DNA from 3 places in the Nocardia sp. NBC_01388 genome. Region 2 is predicted to be linked to each of the others. Evidence: riboswitches for the same ligand, from Rfam matches in the RefSeq annotation. Region 2 holds a riboswitch; each other region holds the start of a gene.
What was found. A riboswitch is a leader RNA that binds a small molecule or an ion and turns the genes downstream of it on or off. The one in region 2 is predicted to bind cobalamin.

Region 1 (3,271 bases), 690 kb from region 2:
TACGCACCGACCTCGGCGCCGACATTGGTACCGCCGTCCAGGCGGACGCCCGCGCCACCGGGGCTGCGGTATCCGGTAATACGGCCGGTATCGGGACGGAACCCGTTGGCCGGGTCCTCGGTGGTGATGCGGCACTGCAGGGCCGCGCCGCGGATGACGATCGAATCCTGGCTCAGCCCAAGATCTTCCAGGGTCTCCCCCGCCGCGATCCGCATCTGCGACTGCACCAGATCCACATCGGTGATCTCTTCGGTCACCGTGTGCTCCACCTGAATACGCGGATTCATCTCGATGAAAACATGATTGCCACGCTCATCGAGAAGGAACTCCACAGTGCCCGCGCAGCTGTAGTCGATCTCCTTGGCGAACGCCACCGCGTCGGCGCAAATCCGTGCCCGCAGTGCGGGATCCAGATTCGGCGCGGGCGCCATCTCGATCACCTTCTGATGCCGCCGCTGCAACGAGCAGTCCCGCTCGTACAGATGGATGACATTGCCCTGCTGGTCGGCGAGGATCTGCACCTCGATATGGCGGGGATTGATCACCGCTTGCTCGAGGAACACCGTCGCATCGCCGAACGCCGACTCCGCCTCACGTGCGGCGGCTTCGATGGCCTCACGCAACTGCGCCTTGTCGGCGACCCGGCGCATACCGCGCCCGCCACCACCGGCGACAGCCTTCACGAAGAGCGGGAAGTGCATGCTCTCGGCAGCGGCGACCAATTCGTCCACATCCGAGGACGGCTCACTGGAGGCGAGCACCGGCAGTCCGGCAGCCTTGGCGGCGGCGATCGCCCGCGCCTTGTTACCGGTCAACTCGAGCACATGCGCCGACGGCCCGACGAAGGTGATGCCCTCCGCCGCACAGGCTGCCGCCAAATCCGGGTTCTCGGAAAGAAATCCGTAACCGGGATAGATGGCATCGGCGCCGGCGGACTTGGCCGCACTGATGATCTCCGCAATGGACAGGTACGCCCGTACCGGATGTCCGGGCTCCCCGATCTGGTACGCCTCGTCGGCCTTCAAACGATGGACCGAGTTGCGGTCCTCGTGCGGAAACACCGCGACAGTGCCGATGCCGAGTTCGTAGGCCGCGCGGAATGCGCGAATGGCGATCTCGCCGCGGTTGGCGACCAGGACTTTGGAGAACATTCGCCTAAGGTACCTGCCCCGGTATGCCCGGCGGGCATCGAAGTCATCTTCGCAGCAATCTTCACAGTCACAGACCGGTCGGTTGCGAATTTGTGTTCATCACCTGGCAACATGCGTTTCTGTGAGGTCCACGGGTCAGAGCCGTCCGGGTTCGCTTCCTTGCTAACCGAAGGCAGTGAAGAGCCGCCCCGCAGAGCCGCATCGATTTACCCACCGGTAACAGCGGACCGTCGCCCCGCGCCGGGCGGCTCGACAGAGCCGATATGCTCACAGTGCAATCGGTTCGCCCGGTGCAGGTGCCGGAAGCCTCCGCCCCTCGCGCCGCGCGTCGAAGCCGCTCCACTCGATTCGAGTGGAGAGGTGAGAGGGAAGCTGGTGAGAATCCGGCACTGTCCCGCAGCGGTATGCAGGAACGACCGCCGTCAGAAGCACTGGGTTCATCCCTGGGAAGCGACGGCCACTAGGTCGGCCGAGAGGCCGGTGCCTGCGAGTCCGAAGACCTGCCGAATGCGCCGGATACGCCGTATCCGGCGGTCTCCGCCTCGTGGACTGGGTGGACGGACCGGATTTCCCGCACGCCGCGTCGACGGCGCCCTCGGGGACTCCAGCGTTCGTGCTCACCTGTGGCGTCGACCAGTGGCAATGGAACACTTGGAGCACAGCCGTGACCAACAATTCCCCTTTCACCGCAACAGTTCTCGGCCTGCCCCGGATCGGGCCGAACCGTGAGCTCAAGCGCGCGACCGAGTCCTACTGGGCCGGGCGCAGCGGCGCGGACGAACTGCACGCGGTCGCCGCGGAACTGCGCCGGGCCCAGCTCACCGAGCTCGTCGCGGCCGGACTGGATTCGATTCCGGTCGGCACCTTCTCCTATTACGACCAGATGCTGGATACCGCGGCCATGTTCGGCGCACTGCCGCCGCGGGTCGCCGGTATCGCCGATCCGCTGGATCGCTACTTCGCGGCCGCACGCGGCAATGATTCGGTCGAACCCCTGGAAATGACCAAGTGGTTCGACACCAACTACCACTACCTGGTGCCGGAGTTCGGCGCGCACACCGAGTTCACGCTGAACGCGGCGAAGATCCTCGCCGAGCTGCGCGAGGCGCAGGAGCTCGGTGTGCCCGCCCGTCCGGTGGTCATCGGACCGCTCACCTTCCTGAAGCTGGCCAAGGATGCCGAGGGCGATCCGCTGCGGCGCATCGACGCCCTGCTGCCGCTGTACGCCGAGCTGCTGGGCGCGCTCGCCGCGGCGGGCGCGCAGTGGGTGCAGCTCGATGAGCCGGTGCTGGTCACCGATCTGACCGAGGCCGAGCTCGCCGTCGCGAGCCGGGTGTACGAGGAGCTGTCGGCGCTCGCCGATCGGCCCGCCGTGCTGGTGGCCACCTACTTCGGCCGTCCCGGTACGGCTCTGCGGGTGCTGGCGGCGACCGGGGTCGAAGGCATAGCCCTGGATCTCACCACCGGGGCCACCGTGGATGCCATTGCGGCGATCCCGGCGCTCGCGGGCAAGCTGGTCGTGGCCGGTGTGGTGGACGGCCGCAATGTGTGGCGCACCGATGCCGATCGCGCGCTCGCCGTGCTGGGCACGCTGCTCGGCAGCACCGGCGCGCTGGTGGTGTCGACCTCGTGCTCGCTGCTGCATGTGCCGTATTCGCTTGCGGCGGAAACCGATATCGATGCGGCGCTGCGCTCGTGGCTCGCATTCGGCGCCGAGAAGGTCGCCGAGGTGCGCCTGCTGGCCACCGCACTGCACGAGGGCACCGAGGCCGTGTCCGGCGAATTGGCCGCTGCCCGTGCGGCTCTCGCCGCCCGCGCCACCGACCCCCGATTGCGCAATGACACCGTGCGAGCCCGCCTCAGCGCGCTCGGCGAGTCCGCCACCCACCGCGCTCCGGCCGCGGATCGCCGTGTGCTGCAGCAGGAACGGCTGCATCTGCCGCTGCTGCCGACCACCACGATCGGCTCCTATCCGCAGACGACCGCGATCCGCAAGGACCGCGCCGCCTTCACCAAGGGCACGATCACGGCCGAACAGTACCGCGATCGCATGCGCGCCGAGATCGCCGATGTCATTGCGCTACAGGAGAAGCTGGGCCTGGACGTGCTGGTGCACGGCG
Region 2 (3,271 bases):
CCCATGCCGGAACCGGTCCAGGCGCCGCAATCCAGGTCGCGCAGTGCGGGTTCGGTGCTACCGGTCAAGCCCAGCTGTGCTGCGGTCTGAGCCGTGCGGGCCTCCGGGCCGACCTGGATCAGGTCGGCCCGGAGGGTGCTGTGATCAGCTTTCTGTACGGAGCGCAGGCCCAGCTCGCTGAGTGGTTCGTCAGCGGCGAATCGCGCTGCCGCCATGGCCTCGGTCATGGCGTGCGAGAGCAGTGTGAGCCGGGTGACTGCGCTCATACGGGGGAAGCCGCCGCGACGATCGGTGCGGGGCTGGTCTGCCGGCCGAACAGGCGCGGCGCCAGCGTGGCGAATCCGACCCCGATGACCGTCCACAGAATCAGCTGGGCGGCAAAGGAATAGAACCGGAAGAAGAACAGATCGTCGGCCGGGAATCCGGGGTAGACGATCTTACCGGACGGATCGGTCAGCGGTTGCGGCGTCTCCGTCGCGAAATCGCCGAACTCGGACCTGTTGGCCGAGAGATGACCGAGCGACGGCAGCAGGGCCATCACAATGCCGATCGCGACAGCGAAGGCCACCGCAGCGACGAGCGTCGCGTTCCAATTGCCCAGTCGCGCTTGCAGTCTGCGGCCCAGCCAGATCGCGCCCAGCAGCAGAATGCCGGTGATCACGATCATTGCCACGTACAGAGCGGTGCGCTCCTTGATGGTGTCCGGATGCCCGATCGACGGCGGATTGGCCGGGTACTTCAGGAACGGGACACCGTAGAACACCAGGAACATGCCACCGGCCACCACCAGCGCCAGATTACGCGGAGTGAGCTTGCCGACCCGGCCGACGCAGACGCAGTAGGCGGTCGCGAACAGCGCGCCCATGGCGATGCCGAACAGGATCATGCCGAAGCCGATACCGACAGTGGACTGGATATCGCGACTGAAGATTTCCGTGCCCATATCGGCCATCGGATGGCCGGCGGCCTTGTCCAAGGCCATCTGGGCGTCGTCGCGGCCGCTCTCGTAATCGATGGCCCGATTGATAATGGGTTCGGCCAGGACGCGGGCGAAAAGGAACGCCAGAAGACCTCCGAGCGCCCCTGCGCGCAGGCCCCGGAAGATGATTCGCTTTTCCATTGTGTCGACTCTCTTCCCTGCTCAGTGGCAGGGGAAGCCGAGGAAATGCCGAGCGTCGTGCACGAACTCGTGCACATGCATATCGCTGCCGAAGATCGAGACAGCGCCCTGATCGATGCCGATGAAGTAGTAGGCGAGCAGCGCCAGCAAAGTAGTGCCCGCCAGCCACATGGCCGTCGTGGGGAGCGAAAGTGTTTCCACCCCGGACTGGGGGACGTAAGACGTAGCCATGAGACTCTCCTGAACCTTGCGGGGATGTACGCGTCCCCGGTCGTTGGTATTACACGGCGCTTCGAGTGTCTGACTCGCACCTGCCCGAAGGGGAGTGCTCACAGTGGCGCGACCGTCCTGGGTTTGCACCAGGTTCCTCGAATCATCGCTTCCACAACCATACGAAACCGCTGATGTGCTGGTCAATCGGGCTGCCAGCATATGAGATCCGGTCATCGCAACTCTCGCAGATTGACTGATCCGGCCGCGCAAAAATCGGCAGCTGCGAAGTATTCCCGGGCGTCGGCGCGCTTTGTCCTATCGCGGTTACGCGGTGCAGGATCTGGCCGCCGACCACCGCCGCCGCCACGGCCTGGACCCGATCGCCCCGCATTCCGCACCTCGGGTACGCGGAGAACTTCCTGAATATGTGTTTCGGGAAGATTCCGTCCCCGGAGCTGGTCAAGGCGTTCGAGGTGCCGCCCAACCTGGACTTCCCGACCGGCCCGGCGTAATTCCTGCTCGGCTTCGATATCGAGATGTTCACCCCGATCTTCGTCGTGAGCCGCATTACCGGCTGGACCGCACACATCATCGAACAGGGTGAATCCAACGCGCTGATCCGGCCGCTGAGCGAATACATCGGCGTGCCACAGCGTTCCATCGTCGCCTGACCGCGCCGCATTCCGAACATCCGCGGCTGTTTTTGGACAGGAAATCTGCCCGCCGCACGGACATACTGTGGCGTGGGAATTTTCAAGCCCAGGTGCCCGGTAGGGGAGCTGGAGCGGCTCTGGGTCGAAGAGATGATGAGCTGGTGTGCGGCTCAGTTCGGCCCCAGAACACTGCGAACGCCGGTAATCCTGCCGACGCCCGACTTCTTCCCCGGCGCCTACACCGGGACCGAGCAGGAGATCCGCTCGCTGGTCGGCAATGTGAGCCGATATATGGGCGTCGGCCGCGATCGCATTGTCGTGGAACTGCATTCGGACGCCGATATCCTGCCGGACAACCTCGCGTTTTTGGCGGGATCCACACACGGAGAAGCCGGTCACTACCGTGTGGAACACGGGCGCGCGGTGGTGTCCATCGATATGGCGCATATGCGCTCACCGGTGACACTGGTGGCCACCGTCGCACACGAGCTGGCCCACGAACGCCTACTCGGCGAGCGCCGCATCGACCGCTCCCGCCACGACAACGAGCAGCTCACCGACCTGGCAACGGTCTACCTGGGCCTGGGCGTATTCAATGCCAACGCGGCCTTCCAATTCTCCCAGACCCGCCGCGGCTGGCACTCCCAGCGCCTCGGCTACCTCTCCCAGCCCATGTTCGGTTACGCCCTGGCCTGCTGGACCGTCATGCGTGGCGACCCGAAACCGCACTGGGCCAACCACTTGGACCTGAATCCCCGCGTCTACATGAAACAGAGCCTCAAATACCTGAAGGCGAATCCCGAGGCCCTGCCGGATCGCCCTGTGCCCAGCTCCTGAGCCGCGGCTGCAATCACCCGGAAGACTAGACCGATGACCCGGAGGACGAACTGACGGCGTAGCGAAATCGCTACTCCGTCAGTGATCGGGTGGGGTCAGAGGCTGACGCCGAAATCCGTTGCGATGCCTGCCAGGCCGGAGGCGTAGCCCTGACCGGTGGCGCGGAACTTCCACTCGGCGCCATTGCGATAGAGCTCGCCGAAGACCATGGCGGTTTCGGTGGAGGCGTCCTCGGACAGGTCGTAGCGGGCCAGTTCGGTGCCGTTGGCGCGGTCGACCACGCGGATGTAGGCATTGCGGACCTGGCCGAAACTCTGTGCGCGGGTGTCGGCCTCGTAGATCGAGACCGGGAAGACGATGCTGTCGATGGTCGGCGGGGTGTTGGCGAGATCGACATTGATGACCTCGTCATCGCCTTCGCCCTCACCGGTCTTGTTGTCACCGGTGT
Region 3 (3,271 bases), 3.8 Mb from region 2:
CGCCGCGCAGGTCATTGCTCCCGACGACAGCTCGGCGTTCATACAGGCCACTGCTCAGGAGGGCCGCGCTCTGGCACGGCTCGGCGACCGCGAGGGCACATACGGTGCGTTGCGCAGAGTCGCCAGGCTGGTGTCCGGGCTGAACGTTCCGGATCGGCCAGAGCATCACTTCCGGTATGACCCCGCAAAGTCGGATGCCTACGTCGCCACCACGCTGGCGTGGCTCGGCGATCCTGCGGCCGAGTCCTACGCCCGGCATGTTCTCGCCGATCTCGCAGGCGCTGCGTTTGTACGTCCACGTCGAATCGCTTCGGCGAACCTGGATTTGGGCCTGGCCCTCGTGGTGGCGGACAAGCCCGACGAAGCCGCGGACGTGGCTCTGACTGCTGTGGAATCCGGACGTCTGGTTCCGTCGAACTACTGGCGGGTGGCCGAGGTGGTCTCCGGTATCGAAGGCCGCGGGGCAGCCGACGCGGCCATTGTTCGGGAAGCGTTCCGCGACATCTACCCGTCCACTTAGGGCGGGCCTGATATACCGGCCGCGCGGTTGTGTAACAGCAGGCTTGCCACGGCTCTGTCGGTCGTCGATATGTTTCGGCGACCGCGTGGGTGCGGATCATCGGCGGATTTCCGTTGTGAAATCTGTTGTGTCAGAGCGACTGTCGTGGCGTTCTACCATGGGTGAAGGGGTGTTGTGGACTGCCCCGTTGCTGGAATGGAGAGCAGTGTCATGCCGGATATGAACAAGCAGAATCTTGTGTACTTCGAAAACCCTTCCATGCGGGGGCTGTACGACAGCATGGAGGGATGGCAGCTGGCGAATAACAAGCGGTTGTTGTCTATCAGCGTGCAGCAGGATCGGGGGAATTACTGCTGTATCGCTCTGACCAATCCGACGGAGGTAGTGCTCACCAGCCCTGATGGGCACCACCATGCTGCTGTGAATCGGTTCGGGCAGTTGGCGGTGACTTCGGATTAGGCCGGGCGGCGCCTGAGGTAGCTGTGCAGCCCGTTTGGAGGGTTTCGGCCGGTCGGTATAGTCCGCTGGAAACTCGTGATGAGGACGGGAAACCGGTGTAAATCCGGTGCGGTCGCGCCACTGTGTCCAGTTTCGGCTGGGAGCCAGACCTCGCCTTGTCACGTCCCTACGTTCGGGGGCGCGGCTGCCCTGGAAGGTTTCAGCGACATATGGCTATCGAGCCCACGCCGGAATCCGGCACGACTCCCGCTGTCCGTGGGCGAATGCTGCGCCATGTCCTGCACGATTGGACCCGTCGGGACTGGGTCGAGGCGGGGGTGCTGCTCGGGGTGGTCGCCGTTATGCACGCGGTGGCGTTCGGGCTGCTGTTCGGGGCGATCGCACCGCACAGCTATCAGATCGGGACCCAGGTCTTCGGTGTCGGCCTGGGGCTGACCGCGTACACCTTCGGGCTGCGGCATGCCTTCGACGCCGACCATATCGCCGCGATCGACAACACCACCCGCAAGATGATGGGCGACGGTCACCGGCCCAAGGCGGTCGGATTCTGGTTCGCCATGGGGCATTCGACCATCGTGTTCGTGATGGCGGGGCTGGTGGTGGCGGGCGCGCGGGTGGTCGGCACGCTCGTCGAGGACGATTCGCCCACCCGGAAGAATCTGGGAATCGTGTCGACCCTGGCGTCCGGATCGTTCCTGTACCTGATCGGGCTGGTCAATATTGTTGCCCTGGTGGGGATCTGGCGGGTCTACCGTAGGACCCGCCAGGGCGAATTCGATCACGCGGAACTCGAAGCCGCGCTGCAGGCGCGCGGATTCCTGGCGCGTCTGCTCGGTCCGATCATGCGGGGGGTGAAGCGGCCGTTCCAGATGTACCCCGTCGGGGTGCTGTTCGGTCTCGGCTTCGATACCGCCACCGAGGTCGCACTGCTCGCTCTCGCCGGTTCGGGCGCCGCCGCCGGGCTGCCGTGGTACGCGATTCTGGTGCTGCCGCTGCTGTTCGCCTCGGGCATGAGCCTGATGGACACCATCGACGGCTTGTTCATGAATGTGGCCTACGACTGGGCCTTTGCCAATCCGATCCGCAAGATCTACTACAACCTGACCATCACCGGTCTGTCGATCGCGGTGGCCCTGCTCATCGGCTCCATCGAACTCATCACCGTCCTGCACGACGATGCGGGCTTCAGCAATCCCGTCACCGACGCCATCGCCGGAATCGATCTCAACAATGTCGGATTCGCCATAGTCGCGCTGTTCGTCCTGGCCTGGATCGCGGCCGTGGCCTACTGGCGCATCGCCAAGGTCGAACAGCGCTGGGCTCCAGCACCTATGGACTGAAGGGGTGGACCGCAGCCCGGTCCAGCCGAGCACGGCCTGAAAGGTGAGTTGGACAGCCTCGTGCGCAAACGCATCCGTGCCCTGCGTCACCCTCGCCCGCGCGCTGGACACCTCGCTCGACCAGCTGGTCGAGACCGCCACCGACGATGTGGTCTCCAAATCGAGCCCAATCAGTCGGCGGAATTTCCGACCATGCTGCCGCACGCCATCGGCGCCGAGGGCGGCCGGCCGTGCGAGTTCCTGGGGATCTTCGACCGCGATGCCCGCCGCGGCCACCAGCGCGGCGAGGACGCCGCAAATGTGACGTACCCGTCACAGTGACGGCAGGCGATGCCTCCCAAGGCAATTCGCCGATGATCGTGCGCGGCCGCGGCTGTTCGACCTCACAGCGGGGTAGCGGGGCTTTGTGACATCGCGCCGCTGGATAGCATCGAACTGTCGAACAGATCTAGGAAACCCCGAGGACGTGTGTTGACTAACGACCATCTTGACCGCTGGAACGCTCACGAAGCCTCGGCGGAGGCGATGATTCCGATTATCGGAAGGCTCTATCGCGAGAAGGGGGTGACCATCCTCCTGCACAGCCGGTCGCTGGTGAACAAATCGGTGATCAGCATTCTGCGGACGCACCGGTTCGCGCGCCAGATCGAGGGCGAGGAACTGTCGATCGACGAGACCCTGCCGATCCTCGAGGTGCTCAGCGGGCTGGATCTGGGTCCGTGCAAGATCGACCTCGGCCGCCTGGTCATGGCCTACCGCGCCGATGGCCGCGGGCTGTCGATTCCGGAGTTCACCGCCGCGGTGCTGGCCGATGTCACCGACGGCAACAAGGCGCAGTCGCAGGGTCCCCGGGATGTGGTGCTCTATGGCTTCGGGCGGATCGGCCGTCTGGTCACCCGCCTGCTCATCGAGAAGACCGGCTCCGGCAACGGGCTGAACCTGCGGGCCGTGG

Region 1: another riboswitch for cobalamin. It lies ahead of metE (5-methyltetrahydropteroyltriglutamate--homocysteine S-methyltransferase); the one in region 2 lies ahead of OG716_RS24580 (CbtB-domain containing protein).
Region 3: another riboswitch for cobalamin. It lies ahead of OG716_RS41405 (HoxN/HupN/NixA family nickel/cobalt transporter); the one in region 2 lies ahead of OG716_RS24580 (CbtB-domain containing protein).

What each region holds. Positions count from the first base shown of each region.
Region 1 covers NZ_CP109553.1:4,294,368-4,297,638, forward strand. The annotation lists gene OG716_RS21215 (pyruvate carboxylase) at 1-1,151, opposite strand, end outside; cobalamin riboswitch at 1,479-1,674, shown strand; gene metE (5-methyltetrahydropteroyltriglutamate--homocysteine S-methyltransferase) at 1,816-3,271, shown strand, end outside.
Region 2 covers NZ_CP109553.1:4,983,716-4,986,986, reverse strand. The annotation lists gene OG716_RS24590 (histidine phosphatase family protein) at 1-266, opposite strand, end outside; gene OG716_RS24585 (CbtA family protein) at 263-1,120, opposite strand; gene OG716_RS24580 (CbtB-domain containing protein) at 1,142-1,351, opposite strand; cobalamin riboswitch at 1,389-1,538, opposite strand; partial or broken gene OG716_RS24575 (citrate/2-methylcitrate synthase) at 1,674-2,004, shown strand; gene OG716_RS24570 (hypothetical protein) at 2,077-2,823, shown strand; gene OG716_RS24565 (TerD family protein) at 2,919-3,271, opposite strand, start outside.
Region 3 covers NZ_CP109553.1:8,761,808-8,765,078, forward strand. The annotation lists gene OG716_RS41395 (helix-turn-helix domain-containing protein) at 1-520, shown strand, start outside; gene OG716_RS41400 (hypothetical protein) at 740-979, shown strand; cobalamin riboswitch at 1,021-1,152, shown strand; gene OG716_RS41405 (HoxN/HupN/NixA family nickel/cobalt transporter) at 1,243-2,319, shown strand; gene OG716_RS41410 (glyceraldehyde-3-phosphate dehydrogenase) at 2,791-3,271, shown strand, end outside.